2 regions of the Synechococcus sp. CBW1108 genome follow, and region 1 is predicted to be linked to the other one. Evidence: predicted binding sites of a transcription regulator. Region 1 holds the regulator's gene; the other holds the start of a gene.

Region 1 (4,960 bases):
TGGTGCACCGCCTCGCGGGGGAAATGGAGGATGAGGCGCCGTTTCACAGGGAGGCCCCTTTGCCTTGCTCACAACGCTAGCAAGCACTGCCAAAGTGAGGTCATGGTGAATTCCCCCCCCACCCCAGCTCTGGGCCAGGGCGAAAGGCTGCTGCTACTGCTGCTGGCGGCCCTACTTGCCGCCGGCCTGCTGTGGTTCCGCGGTGGCCTCCACCCGGAAGCCCCGCTGGAGCGCCTGGCTCGCCAGTCCCTCGACCTGCAGGTGGCTCTCCACAACGGGAGGCCAACTCTGGTGGAGTTCTATGCCGACTGGTGCGAAGCCTGTCGCAGCATGGCTCCAGCCATGGAGAGAGTGGAAGTCCAGCACCGCGGCCAGCTCGATGTCGTGCTGCTCAATGTGGACAACCCCCGCTGGCAAGCGGAGCTGGAGCGCTATGCGGTCAACGGCATTCCCCAGCTTGAGCTGTTTGATGCCACCGGGGTGGCCGTGGGCCGGGCCATCGGCGCCCGCAGCGCCGGCGAACTGCAGGCCCTCAGCGACGCCCTGCTCAGCGGCCAGCCCCTGCCCCAGCTGGCGGGGGTAGGCCAGGTCAGTGCCCTTGGCAGCGATCCCGAGCCCAAGGCCGCAGAAGCTGGCACCATGGCCTCACCCCGCAGCCATGGCTGAAGCCGCCGTGTCCCTTGATCCCCGCTTCCGCGTTGAGCTGATCGCCGCCACCCCCAACCCGCAGCAGTGCGTCTATGCGGGCATGCACCAGGACTACAGCGAGGGGTTCGTGGCCGCCGATCGGGCCAACTGGCCCGATGAGACCCAAGCTGGCGAGATCTGCGTCAAACGGCTACTGGCCGGAGAGCGAGGCCACTACGGCCCCCTCGAGCACGCCCAGATCGTGCTCAATGTGGGCTGGTTTCCCCACTCGGTGATGCAACAGGCCCGCACCCACCGGGTGGGGGTGAGCTTTGATGTGCAGTCGATGCGCTACACGGGCGAGCGCATCTGCCGCGCCGCCCGGGGCGAACTGGAGCTGGAGGAGGTGTTCTATCTCCGGCCCGTTTGCGATTACAGCGACCGCAAGGGCAAGAAGTATCACTATTCGATAGGGCAGCGCGCTATCGATCTGGAGCTCTGCCGCGCCGCCGCCGAGCGCTACCGCGACCTGCTGGCCGCCGGCTTCGCCGAGGAGCACGCCCGCGGCATCCTGCCCTTTGATTACCGCCAGCACTTCGTGGTTAGCTTTACACTGCGGGCCCTGCTGCACTTCCTCGACCTGCGGGCCAAACTCGATGCCCAGCAGGAAATACGCGAACTCTGCGTCCTGATCTGGCCCCACCTGCAGGCCTGGGCCCCCCAGTTTGCCGACTGGTACGAGAAGAGCCGGCTGCACAAGGCTCGGTTGGCCCCCTAGCGGGCCATACCCCAGCGTCTGCTATTCCTCCGGCAGCCCTAAATACGCGCCAGGGTGACCCGCTCTGGTTGGTGCTGATACTTGCCAGCGCGATCATGATAGGTGGTTGCGCAGGGATCCCCCTCAAAGAACAACAGCTGGCAGATACCCTCGTTGGCGTAGATGCGGCAATCGGCTCCCGAGGAATTACTGAACTCAAGGGTGAGATGGCCCTCCCAACTCGCCTCAGCCGGCGTGGTGTTGACGATGATGCCTAGACGAGCATAGGTGCTCTTACCCAGGCAAATCACGGTGATATTGGCGGGCACTTTCATCTTCTCCAGCGCCACACCGAGGCCGTAGGAGTGGGCCGGCAGAATGAAATAGACCCCGTCCCCATCCTGATTTAGGGGTGCGGGCTCGAGGTTGGCGGGATTGAACCGCTTCGGGTTCACCACCGTGCCAGGCACGTGCCGGAAAATTAAAAACTCCTTAGCAGAGAGCCTCAGGTCGTAGCCATAGGAGGAGCAGCCGTAGCTGAGCACCGGCGAGCTAGCCGTATCCGGATCCAGGTGGCGCACCAGGCTCGACTGGAAGGGCTGAAGCATCCCGGAGGCGGCCTGCTCATTGATCCAGCGGTCGTTCTTGAGCATTGACGGGAAGGGGAAACAGGAACGACGGGGCCATCAAAAGCCCCTAGAGACCACGCCGCAGCTTGGTGACCTGGTCGGCCATGGCCATCAATTCAGGAGCCATGGCCGGGCCGGTCACAATGACATCCAGATGGACCGGACGGCGCTCCAGGGTGGCAAGCACCTCAGCTTTATCGAGATAGCCCAGCTCCACTGCCAGCCCGAGCTCATCAAGCACCAGCAGGTCTACTGCCCCACTGAGCAGCCGCTCTCGGCTGTAGGCCCACACCTGCTGCACTGCCGCTAGAGACTGGGCCGCCAGCGACTGGGCAGTCAACTCCTCAGACTGGCTGGCCGCCGGCTCCGAGATGCAGTAGGGCACCCCGGGCCGCAGCCACTGCAGGCGCCCACACAGCCAAAGGCTGCTTTCGAGCCCCTGATCCACCCCTCCCTTGAGCAACTGGCTCACCAGCACCCTGCTACCCAGGCCGGCGGTCCGCAGGGCCTGGCTCAACACCGACCCAAAACTGCCCCGAAACGGAGCCGTGTGAATCTGCAGCAGCCCCTCCTGTTGGGCTACCAGACGCAGCACGGGGGCCGGGGTGACTGGGGCAAGGGGCAAGCTGGCGGTCATGAACTCTCTGAAACGACAGCCGCTGATGGGCGACTGCGCGAAGCTGAATGTAGCGGCATCGGGTCGCTTCACAAGCATCCGACCCCATCCCTAGCGGAAACACCTGTACCAACGCCTATCGTCCCAGGGGGAGAGCCAGGAAACCGTGTGTATTGCTACAGGGATCCCTACAGGCGATCCTTAAGGTCCCGAGATATGCCAGAGCCGTAATGGTTGGCGCTACCCACGGATTCAGCCGTACCGCCAACACTCCAACCACAGGGGCCCCGGGTTCGGTGGCGGGTATGGGCAGTGCCAGTCAGGCGGGTCCCACCCTGCAGGAAGTGATCCGCGGGCTGGCCGGCAGCACTGCCGAAACAATAGAGCGGGGAAAAACTATCTTTTTCCCCGGTGATCCGGCCGAACGGGTCTATCTTTTGCGCCGCGGTGCCGTGCGCCTGTCACGGGTCTACGAATCCGGTGAGGAGATCACCGTTGCCCTGCTGCGTGAGAACAGCCTATTCGGCGTCCTCTCCCTGCTCACGGGCCAGCGCTCAGATCGCTTTTATCACGCCATCGCCTTCACCCGGGTGGAGATTGTCACCGCGCCGGCGACCTCCGTGCGCAAGGCGATCGAACAGGATGCCAGCGTGGGGCTCCTACTGCTTCAAGGTCTCTCCTCGCGGATTCTGCAGACCGAAACGATGATCGAAACCCTCACCCACCGGGACATGAGTTCACGGCTGGTCAGTTTCCTCCTGGTGCTCTGCCGCGACTTTGGGGTTCCCAGCAGCCAAGGAATCACCATTGATCTGCGTCTTTCCCACCAGGCCATCGCCGAAGCGATCGGCTCAACCCGGGTGACCATCACCCGATTGCTCGGGGATCTGCGCAACGATGGCCTGGTGCAGATCGACCGTAAGAAGATAACGGTGTTTGATCCCATCGCCCTGGCCAAGCGCTTCAGCTGAACTCCGGAGATACTGGGGCCGGTCGCAGACGCACGTGACGGGTTGGCTGCTGATCCTGACGCTGCTGGTGCTGGGCGGAGTGCTCTCCAACCTGGGCGACCGTCTGGGGAGCCGGGTGGGCAAGGCGCGGCTGAGCCTGTTCAGGCTGCGGCCCCGCAACACCGCCGTTCTGATCACGGTGCTCACCGGCAGCCTGATCAGTGCCATCTCCCTCGGCCTGATGCTGCTGGTGAGCGAACGCCTGCGCACAGGCCTGTTTGAACTCGACCAACTGGAGGAGCGCCTGGCCAATAGTCGTCGCCTGCTGGCCAGCAGTCAGCTGGAGCTCAACCGAGCCGAACAGGGCAAGCGAGATGCCCAGCAGCGCTTTGAGCAGGCCCAGGCCCGTGCCAGCAAGCTGCGGCAGGAACTGGCCCCCCTGGTCGCCCAGCGCAATCGCCTGGAGCAGGAGCGCTCCCGGCTCAACCTCGAAGTGCGGGACCGGGACGCGGAGATTGGCCGCACCGAGGCCGAATTGAGCCAGGTGCGCAAGCGAATTGCGGCGGGAGCCCAAGAGCTCAAGGATCTGGAAAGCAACCTGATCGCCCTGCGCCGCGGCGATGTGGTGATCACCAGCGGGCAAATCCTCTCCAGCGCCAAGGTGGCCCTGGAACGCCCCGAGCAAGCCCAGCAGGTGATCACGGCCCTTTTGCAGCAGGCAAACATCAACGCCTTCCGCCGGGTGTTACCGGGCCAACCACCGGATCGCCAGATCCTGCTGGTGCCCAGAAACGACATCGCCAAACTGGAGGAGCTGCTCGCCAAGCCCGGCCGCTGGGTGGTGAGCATCCTCTCGGCCGCCAACGTGCTGCGGGGGGAGCGCCAGGTGCTGGCCTTCCCCGACTTGCGGCCAAATCGACCCGTCGTCAAGGCCGGCGAGGTGCTGGCCAGCACCACGGTGGAGGGAGACCTCACCGGCCTAGATGGCATCAACCGCCGCTTGAACCTGCTGCTGGCGGCGGCCTATGCCCGCGCCCAGCGCCAGGGCACCCTGGTGGAGGGGTTGCAATTCGACGCAGCCAGCCTGAACCAACTGGGTCGGGCCCTGGGCGAAAGACCCGCTGGCCAGGTGGTGCAGCTGGAAGCCGTGGTGCTGCGCGATGCCGACACCCCCGATCCGATTGCAGTCGAGTTGCGCTGGTTGCGACCGCCGGCGGACGACATCCCGAGGGGGCCCCGGCGCCCATGACCGGCATGCAGGCGTCAGCGTTGATCGCCGGCCTCGACCCAGGCAACAGCAAATGTGGCCTGGTGCTGGCCGATGCATCCCAGGGGCAAGTCCTGGAGGCGGCAATCCTGCCTCCCCCAGCCAGCCAGGGCC
Region 2 (4,960 bases), 480 kb from region 1:
CCCAGCCAGCTGGCCCCCGCTGCTAGCTCCACCGTGAGGTTCTGCTCCAGCAGTCCGCCGGCAAACAGCACCAACTCCTGGGGCAGCCATTCCAGGTCGCTGCCGGCTTCAAGGCTGAAGTGCAGGCTCTGCCGGGCCCACTGGCCCTGCGGCACCAAACGGGAGCGCCCCACCGTGCCGTAAACCTTCTGGGCCGCCACGCTGGTGATCAGGGCCTGGCTGCCTGGGGCGAGGTGGGCCCGCAGCGTGAGTTGGTCGCCCCCCACCAGGCCGCCGGCGGTGTGCAGGAGGGGCAATTCGCAGCGGCCGTCTGCCTGGGGGTAGGCCCGTTGCAATTTCAGGGGGGAGGTGGCCCAGCCCTGGTGCACAGTTGCAGTCGGCTCCCCCGGACTGCCCTGCCGGGCCGTGAACTCCAGCTCAGCGGCGCCGTGCCAGCGGCCTGCCGCAATGGTGTTGGGATGATTCACCAGGCATGCTGTTTAAAGACCATGGTGCACCCGGCGATGGCCAGCTCTGAGCCTGCTGACCGGCCGTTGGTGCTGCGTGAGCGCGGGCTGGCCGCCAGCCCGGGGGCCGTTCCTGGCTTGGTGCTGGCCCTTTCGGCGGCGGAGCGCACCCAGCTGCGGGGTTTGCGTTGCACTGCCTGTGGCAGGCAGGTGCTGCTGCAGCTGCCCCGGGGGGCAGCCCTGCAGCCCGGTGAGTGGCTGGCCGCCACGGCTGCCGAACCGCTGGTGCAGGTGCGGGCGGCGCTGGAGGAGCTGATGCAGGTGCGCAGCGCCGATCCCCTGGCCCTGCTCCAGGCCGCCTATCACCTCGGCAATCGCCATGTGGCGATGGAGATCAGGGCTGGTGAACTGCGCCTGCTCGCCGATTCTGTGCTGGCCCACCTGCTGGAGCATCGCGGTCTGCAGGTGGGCCAGCTGCAGGCCCCCTTTCAGCCCGAGTCCGGTGCCTACGGCTCCGCCCACGGCCACAGCCAAAGCCATGACCACTAGCCGGCTGCGCTTGTTTCAACTGATCAGCCCGGCGCTGCCGGTGGGGGCCTTCAGTTATTCGGAGGGTGTGGAGGTGCTGGTGCAGCGCGGGCTTTTGCTGGATGGGGCTGGGGTGAGGCGCTGGTTGGAGGCCGAGCTGCAGCGCGGCACCCTGGCGCTGGAGGCGGCGAGCCTGCCGGGCTTGCTGCTGGCTGAGGTGGCCGAATTGCGCGAGCGCGACAGCTGGTTGCTGGCCCTGCGGGAGGCGGCCGAGGTGCGCGCCCAGCAGCGTCAGATGGGGGCGTCGCTGCTGGGGCTGCTGGCCGATCTGGGCTTCAATCCGCCCGCCTTGAACCTGGCCTGGCCAGCAGCCTTTGCCCTGGCGGGCCGCGCCCTGGAGGTTGCTGCCACCGAGCTGGTGGAGGCCTACTTGTATGGCTGGGTGGCAAACCAGCTCAGTGCGGCCTTGCGGCTGGTGCCCCTAGGACCCACCGAGGCCCAGCGCCTACAGCTGGGCCTGGCGCCTTTGATTGCCGAGCGGGCCCTGGAACTGGCGGCTGCCGATCCAGATCAGCTCTGGAGCGGTGGTGTGGGTGCGGGTCTGGCCCAGTTGCGCCACGCCGAGCTGTACTCCAGGCTGTTTCGCAGCTGAGCGGATCGGATGAGCAAGCTGCGGGTGGGCGTAGCTGGGCCGGTGGGCTCGGGCAAAACGGCCCTGGTGGAGGCCCTGTGCCGGCGGCTGCGCGATCGCCTGCAGCTGGCGGTTGTCACCAACGACATCTACACCCAGGAAGACGCCCAGTTCCTCACCCGAGTTGGGGCCCTAGAGCCCGAACGCATCCGCGGCGTCGAAACCGGTGGCTGCCCCCACACCGCCATCCGTGAGGACTGTTCGATCAACCGAGCTGCGGTGGCCGAGCTGGAGGCGGCCTTTCCCGATCTGGATCTGGTGCTGGTGGAGAGCGGCGGCGACAACCTGGCTGCCAGCTTCAGCCCGGAACTGGTGGATCTCTGCATCTACGTGATCGATGTCGCCGCTGGCGACAAGATCCCCCGCAAGGGCGGTCCGGGGATCACCCGCTCCGACCTGCTGGTGATCAACAAGATCGATCTGGCCCCGATGGTGGGGGCCATCCTTGAGGTGATGGCAGCGGATACCGAGCGCATGCGCCCTGGGCGCCCCTGGTGCTTCACCAACATCCGCAGCGGCGAAGGGCTGGAGGCGGTGGAGCAGTTTTTGTGGGCCCAGCTGCCCTAATTGGCTTGCTTTTAGTGGAACCGTTGCAACCGCTACAAAGCCAAAATGGGACTACTGGATACCTTCCTACAACCGCTGAGCAGAAGCGGAACATTCAGCGGTTTCCCGTAGGAGTTTTTATGAAGTCTTCCCTGATGCGCAAAACCACCATGCGTTACGTCGCTGGCGCTACGGCGATGGCAGCCAGCCTTTCGCTCGTGGCCTGCGGCGGCGGCGAAAAAGCCTCTGGCGATTTTGATGGTGAAGTGAAGGTGGGGATTTTGCATTCCCGCTCAGGCACCATGGCCATCTCCGAAAACACGGTGGCTGAAGCCGAGTTGATGGCGATCGAGGAGATCAACGCCAAGGGCGGGATCACCATCGAGGGCAAAAAGCTGAAGATTGTTCCCGTCGAAGAAGATGGTGCCTCTGACTGGCCCACCTTCGCTGAGAAAGCCAAAAAACTGATCGATCAGGATCAGGTGGCTGTGGTGTTTGGTGGCTGGACCTCAGCTAGCCGCAAGGCGATGCTGCCGGTGTTTGAAGCCAAGGATCACTTCCTCTTCTATCCGATCCAATACGAAGGTCAGGAGTGCTCCAAGAACATTTTCTACAGCGGTGCTACCCCCAATCAGCAGGCGGAACCCGCGGTCTCCTGGCTGCTGAAGAACAAGGGCAAGGACTTCTTCCTAGTGGGCTCCGACTACGTGTATCCGCGCACCGCGAACACGATCATGAAGGAGCAGCTCAAGGTTGAGGGCGGCAACCTGGTGGGTGAGGACTACCTGCCACTTGGCAACACTGAGGTGGCTCCGATCATTGCCAAGATCAAGCAGGCCCTGCCCAAGGGTGGCGTGATCGTCAACACCCTTAATGGCGATAGCAACGTTGCCTTCTTCAAGCAGATGAAGGCTGCTGGCATCACCCCTGCCAACGGCTACGCGATCATGAGCTTCTCAATTGCTGAGGAGGAGGTTGCGGCAATCGGCCCTGAGTACCTGGAAGGCACCTATGCGGCCTGGAATTTCTTCCAGAGCCTGGATACACCAGCTTCCAAGGAGTTCACCAAGAACTTCAAGGCCAAATATGGCGAAAACCGAGTCACCAACGACCCGGCTGAATCTGCCTACAACATGATCTATCTCTGGGCCGCTGGAGCGGAGAAGGCCAATAGCGTTGACAACAGCGCCGTGCGCAAATCGCTAATCGGGGTTACTTTCGATGCCCCCCAGGGCAAGATCGAGGTGCAGCCCAACCATCACACCACCGAGCTGGTGATGATTGGTGAGGTCCAAAAGGACGGCATGTTCAAGATCATCGAAGATAAGGGTGTGCTCAAGCCGATTGCCTGGAACCAGTTCGTTCCCGAAACCAAGGGCTACACCTGCGATTGGACGCAGGATCGTCCTGACGCTGGCAAGTTCAAGATGTGATCAGCCCACTTTGATTAGCTGCAGGGGGGGGAGACATTTAGTCTTCTTCCCCTTTTTTATTTTTGTTCCTTTGTCCCCTTCGGGACTCCATGACAGCTCTTTACGACACGCTCTTCAACGGGCTGGCGATCGGCTCGGTGCTGATGCTGGCGGCGCTTGGCCTCGCTGTGGTCTTCGGCCTGATGGGTGTCATCAACATGGCCCATGGGGAGTTGATGATGCTCGGCGCCTACACCACCTTCGTGGTGCAGAACCTGCTCAAGAACGGCCCCCTTTCCGGCCTCTTCCCCATCTATTTACTGATTGCGATACCGATCGCCTTCCTGGTTAGTGGCTTGGCCGGGCTGCTTCTCGAGAAGACGGTGATTAGGCGCCTCTACGGCCGTCCCCTGGAAACCTTGCTGGCCACCTGGGGCGTCAGCCTGATCCTGCAGCAGTTCGTGCGTTCAGTTTCCACGGCCTTCTTTCTCGGCTTGCTGCTGGCGGTGTTGCTGGGGATGTTCGCGCCGCGTCTCACCCCCCAGATCTGGTGGCAGAGGCGTTGGGCGCCGCTGCTTGGCGTTGGCGGCTGGGTGTTGGCCGGCGTTCTGGGTATTGGGCTGGCTTCGGCCCTTGGCAGCGTGAGAGCCCTGGATCAGCCTTGGTTCAGTGCTCGCAACATTGATGTCACGGCGCCTCAGTGGCTGCGTGGTTCGATCGATTTGGCGGGGGTGACAATGCCCACCGGCCGTCTGTTCATCATCGCGCTGACGGCAATTGCCCTTGTGGCGGTGAACTGGTTCCTGCAGAAGAGTGTTTGGGGTATCCGCATTCGGGCCGTCACCCAGAACAGGCCGATGAGCAGTTGCCTTGGCATCCCCACCCAAAAGGTCGACGCCCTCACCTTTCTGGTTGGCTCGGGGCTGGCCGGGGTGGCCGGTGTTGCCGTCACCCTGCTGGGTTCGGTGGGCCCAAACCTTGGCGGTAATTACATCGTTGATTGCTTCATGGTCGTGGTACTCGGTGGGGTCGGCAAGCTGCTCGGCACCGTGGTGGCGGCCCTCGGCATCGGCATCTTGAGCTATGTGCTCGGCTCTGGTTCCCTCCTGTTGCTTTGGCCGACGATGCCCGCCGGCCTGAACGAGACGATCACCTTTTTTGCCACCACATCGATGGCAAAGGTGCTGGTGTTCGTGCTGATCGTCGTCTTCCTGCAGTTCAGGCCTGCAGGCCTGTTCCCGCAAAAGGGACGCATGGTGGAGGCCTGAGGCGATGAGCAGCTCACCTTTCCTTATCGTTTTTCTGCGTCGCTGGTGGCCCTGGATTCTGATCGTGGC

Evidence for each region. Region 1 encodes NtcA, which controls nitrogen genes in cyanobacteria. Its sites were predicted from a motif close to GTANCNNNNGNTAC; they were not measured.
Region 2: a site for NtcA is predicted at 2,255-2,268, ahead of urtA (urea ABC transporter substrate-binding protein). Genes of this name have one in related genera too.

The regions. Positions count from the first base shown of each region.
Region 1 is NZ_CP060395.1:1,760,340-1,765,299, reverse strand. It holds gene H8F27_RS09495 (NIL domain-containing protein) at 1-47, opposite strand, end outside; gene H8F27_RS09490 (thioredoxin domain-containing protein) at 103-666, shown strand; gene thyX (FAD-dependent thymidylate synthase) at 659-1,405, shown strand; gene dcd (dCTP deaminase) at 1,444-2,037, opposite strand; gene H8F27_RS09475 (cob(I)yrinic acid a,c-diamide adenosyltransferase) at 2,081-2,650, opposite strand; gene ntcA (global nitrogen regulator NtcA) at 2,935-3,600, shown strand; gene H8F27_RS09465 (DUF3084 domain-containing protein) at 3,635-4,828, shown strand; gene H8F27_RS09460 (resolvase) at 4,825-4,960, shown strand, end outside.
Region 2 is NZ_CP060395.1:1,277,790-1,282,749, reverse strand. It holds gene H8F27_RS06890 (urease accessory protein UreD) at 1-467, opposite strand, end outside; gene ureE (urease accessory protein UreE) at 504-995, shown strand; gene H8F27_RS06880 (urease accessory protein UreF) at 985-1,626, shown strand; gene ureG (urease accessory protein UreG) at 1,636-2,232, shown strand; gene urtA (urea ABC transporter substrate-binding protein) at 2,352-3,644, shown strand; gene urtB (urea ABC transporter permease subunit UrtB) at 3,734-4,891, shown strand; gene urtC (urea ABC transporter permease subunit UrtC) at 4,896-4,960, shown strand, end outside.